Regions from separate parts of the Phytobacter palmae genome, predicted to be linked through region 1. Evidence: predicted binding sites of a transcription regulator. Region 1 holds the regulator's gene; the other holds the start of a gene.
The links. The regulator CRP, encoded in region 1, controls carbon source genes, mostly activating them, when cyclic AMP is high. The targets are predictions, from matches to a motif close to ATGTGANNNNNNTCACAT.
Positions count from the first base shown of each region.

Region 2: cdd (cytidine deaminase) is a predicted target of CRP. The motif match lies at 1,288-1,305, and genes of this name have one in related genera.

Region 1 covers NZ_JBCIVJ010000002.1:25,835-28,039, reverse strand. The annotation lists gene AAIG39_RS02845 (YccS/YhfK family putative transporter) at 1-632, opposite strand, end outside; gene crp (cAMP-activated global transcriptional regulator CRP) at 686-1,318, opposite strand; gene AAIG39_RS02835 (OsmC family protein) at 1,628-2,032, shown strand; gene AAIG39_RS02830 (phosphoribulokinase) at 2,156-2,205, opposite strand, start outside.
Region 2 covers NZ_JBCIVJ010000003.1:216,613-218,817, reverse strand. The annotation lists gene sanA (outer membrane permeability protein SanA) at 1-218, opposite strand, end outside; gene cdd (cytidine deaminase) at 345-1,229, opposite strand; gene AAIG39_RS06230 (CidB/LrgB family autolysis modulator) at 1,359-2,054, opposite strand; gene AAIG39_RS06225 (CidA/LrgA family protein) at 2,051-2,205, opposite strand, start outside.

The sequences.
Region 1 (2,205 bases):
TAACACTGGCTGATCATATCCACCGCTTTTTGCTGGCGCGCCAGTAGTGGCGGAAGGGCTTTTTCGGGATCGACATGCTGCGTCAGCAAACTGTATTTTGCTTCGCAATAGTCCGCCAGCTGGCGATACAGCAGACTCAATGATTCACGTAGCGGTTGCTCCCGCCACAGCCAGAACCAGAAGGCGTTAAACGCGCCGTACCACAGTGTCCCCAGACCATAAATCAGTAACGGTTCCCAGATGGGCATGCTACCGGCGAGGCTGAGCGTAAAGATGGCGGCAATGATCGAGGCGGGGAGCAGGCGCCCGTGCAATGCGCTGATTTCTGCCGTGACGCCGAGGACCAGCGTTAATCCGGTCAGGATCAGCGGTAGCGGAACATTTTGCGTCAGTAATAACTGTACCGTGAGGCTACTGCCAGCGAAGAGAGTGCCGCCGATGAAGACACGTTTGAAGAAACGTTTATGCAGCGTATCCAGACCGGCAATATTGCAGCAGGCAGGAACAAGGGAAAACAACAAACCGAGATCGAGACGGCCCGCGATGAGACCCACGGTCACAGGGAGGCATAACACCAGCGTTTGTCGCAGTGCATAGTTGATTTCGGGGTGATAAATCAGCCTGCGCCACATGGAAAAGAGAGACAAAAACGGCGCATCGTTAAGGGCGACGCGCCGCTTGAGAATTAACGTGTACCGTACACGACGATGGTTTTACCGTGCGCGGAGATCAGGTTTTGATCTTCCAGCATTTTCAGGATACGACCGACAGTTTCGCGGGAGCAGCCAACGATCTGACCAATTTCCTGACGGGTAATTTTAATTTGCATACCGTCCGGGTGGGTCATTGCATCCGGCTGTTTCGCCAGATTCAGCAGCGTCTGTGCGATACGGCCTGTCACATCAAGGAAGGCGAGGTTGCCGACTTTTTCTGAGGTGACCTGCAGACGACGCGCCATCTGAGAAGACAAACGCATCAGGATATCCGGGTTCACCTGAATTAATTGACGGAATTTTTTATAGGAGATTTCGGCCACTTCACAAGCGGTTTTGGCGCGTACCCATGCACTGCGCTCCTGACCCTCTTCGAACAGACCCAGTTCACCGATAAAATCTCCCTGGTTAAGGTAAGAGAGGATCATCTCTTTACCTTCTTCATCCTTGATTAGCACAGCCACTGAGCCTTTGACGATGTAATACAACGTTTCCGCTTTTTCACCCTGGTGAATCAGCGTGCTCTTCGATGGGTACTTATGAATGTGGCAATGAGACAAGAACCATTCGAGAGTCGGGTCTGTTTGCGGTTTGCCAAGCACCATGCGCGGTTATCCTCTGTTATAAGCTGGCTCCAGACGCTGGATTCACATATCGCGTCCGGGGTTGCAATCTATCTTCCCCATACCTGGGAAGTGGACCGTCAGACATGCCTGCGGCCTGTAATATGTGATGTCCTCTGCATACATACATAACATCAATGTATCACTGTAGCATCCCGATTGTTTTAGCATAGCTTTTGTCGCCTGTCTCCTGGTGTCTCGCTTCAGCTTGACGCAGGTCGCCTTCCGTTGCGAGTTTTCTTATGTACGCGTAATCTGTAAAGAAAACTGTAACTCCGGAGTGAATTAAAAATGCAAGCTCGAGTGAAATGGGTAGAAGGTTTAACGTTCCTTGGCGAGTCTGCGTCCGGGCACCAGATCCTGATGGATGGTAACTCAGGCGACAAAGCCCCAAGCCCGATGGAAATGGTGCTGATGGCAGCAGGAGGATGCAGCGCTATCGATGTTGTATCTATTCTGCAAAAAGGCCGCCACGATGTGAAAGATTGCGAAGTGAAGCTGACCTCAGAGCGTCGTGAAGAGGCTCCGCGTCTGTTTACGCATATCAACTTGCACTTCATCGTGACCGGCAAGGAGCTGAAAGAGGCGGCGGTATCGCGTGCGGTGGATCTCTCTGCCGAGAAATATTGCTCCGTCGCGTTAATGCTGGAGAAGGCGGTGAAAATCACGCATTCGTATGAAGTGATTGAGGCCTGAGAACCGCTTTCAAAGGCTAAGCAGGTAAGTCGGATAAGCGTAGCGCATTCGACCTTTTCCCCGGTGGCGCTACGCTTTCCGGGGCTACACCTGGCGGGGGAAGATATTGTGTCCGCCGCAAGGCTACTGAATTTTCTTCCCTTCCATCAACCGCTGTACCAGCGGGGTCATGA
Region 2 (2,205 bases), on a different contig from region 1:
GCGCCCTGAATACGATACCGGTAATACTGATTAATCACGCCAGTGCGATAATATTTTGCGGTGCCCAGCACCACCCCCACCTGACGCCACGGCAAGTCCTGCAGGTCATCATAGATATAGGGGGCCGTTTTCCAGCTTATCCAGCGGTCTAAGCCGAGCGCAGTCAACAGCAGTAAGCCGATAAGGACCAACAGGCTGTATACAAAGCGCTTTAGCATGCAGACAAACTCGGTACAGGGTTAAATTTCACTCAAGGCTACTTTACCCGTTCGGCAATCGCAAGAAACGGGCGTTCAATTGCGGGGTTTTTCATCACTGCGGGCAAAATGCCCGCAGTTGAGAGGTCAGTCGAGCAAAACACGCTCAACGTTCTGGCAACCCAGGGCGCGCAACGTGGCGACAGTCGCGTCCCATTGGGTGAGAGGGGCATCGGCTTTTTCGGCGAGTACCGCACGCTGCATATCCGGGTAGTCGTATCCGGCAAGGCTCATCAGATTCAGAGCGCCCTGTAGCGGTGGCAATGTCGGGTTAAATGCGGCATTTTCCGCATAGCTGCCACTGAAAATCCGCCCGTTTCGGCACTCGATAGCTACCCCGGACGGTGACTGTGTATACGGCGTATGGCTTTTATTAGCCGCAGTGATGGCCGCCTGAGAGAGTGCGTCTCCGCTCAGGGTAAACCCGTGGTCCTGCTCATCAAGTAGCAGGGTTTTGATCTCAAGATCCTTAGGACCGAAGGCGTCTGGCAGATAATCACCCAGGGTATGTGGCGTACGACCCGGTAAGTTAATACGTAGCGTCAGGCCGCTGTTCAGTTCATTCATAAACTGGCGACAGTGACCGCAGGGGGTGTAATTAACGGTGATAGAGGCCAGCGCTTTTTCGCCGCGCTGCCATGCGTGGCTGATGGCACTTTGCTCAGCATGGACGGTTTGCTGCATAGTGGCGCCAAGAAATTCCATATTGCTGCCGAAATACCAGGTACCGCTAATACCGCGGGCAATCGCGCCGACATTAAAATGCGAAAGCTCAGTACGTGCACAGGCTGCTGCTAACGGTAACAGAGCGAAAGCCAACGCGTCTTCGTCCATACCCGTGGCGTTAAGCAGAGTCGATACCTGTTCAGCGCTTAACATCGCGGGAAAATCCGCGTCCGCCAGCAGCGGTGCCAGTGCGGCCTGTAAATTCTCCGCAAGGGCCGGAAACGCAGTGTGAAAACGTGAATGCATGGCGTTGCCTCATAACAATGTAATGGGATCGTAGTGTAAGGGCCGTTTTAGCCTTTATATGTGATCAACATCTCACTGTATATGCAACGTATGCAATTCAAATTAAAAATGCGCGACTCATCGCAAATTTTAGCCCGCTATCGCGAGGATTACGGGAAAGAGGAATGGCGCAATCAGTGACGTAATAATCCCACAAATAACCAGTGCCAGTGAGCTGAACGCCCCTTCCTGATAATCCAGCTCCGCACAACGCGCGGTACCCAGGGCGTGAGAGGCTGTGCCCATGGCCAGGCCGCGGGCTGATTTTGTGCGAATACGCATGGCATCCAGCAGCGTGTGACCGAAGACCGCGCCCAGTACGCCGACAAAAATCACGCAAACCGCGCTAATCGCCGGAATACCGCCAATGCTGCCACCAACCGCCATGGCAATTGGCGTGGTGACTGATTTGGGCAGAATAGACGCGGCAATCTCTGGCGATGCGCCCATCATCAGCGCAATACCGGCTCCGCTCGCCATCGCCACAATACTGCCGAAAAAGCAGATAGTAATGATGGATTTCCAGCGCGCGCGAATCTGATGTAACTGCTCATAAAGCGGAAATGCCAGGGCGACCACCGCAGGTTGCAGTAAATCATTAAGAACTTTGCTTCCCTGAAAGTAGTGGTCATAAGGGATGCCGGTAACCAGCAGGAACGGGATAATCACCACCATCGCAATCAGCAAAGGATTAAGCAGCGCCATTTTGAAGCGTGCAGAGAGCTTACGCGCTGCAAAAAAGACCGCCAGCGTGAGCGGAAGCGACCACCAGATATACGCCATCATTTTTCACTTCCTTTCTCGCCAATGACTCTACGTTCGCCGTGCGCCAGATGAGTGGCCCAGCTCACCACGAGAAAAACGATAACCGTACTGACGGCACAGGAGACCACTATCGGGCCAAACTGCGCGCGCAGAATGTCGTAATACTGCATTA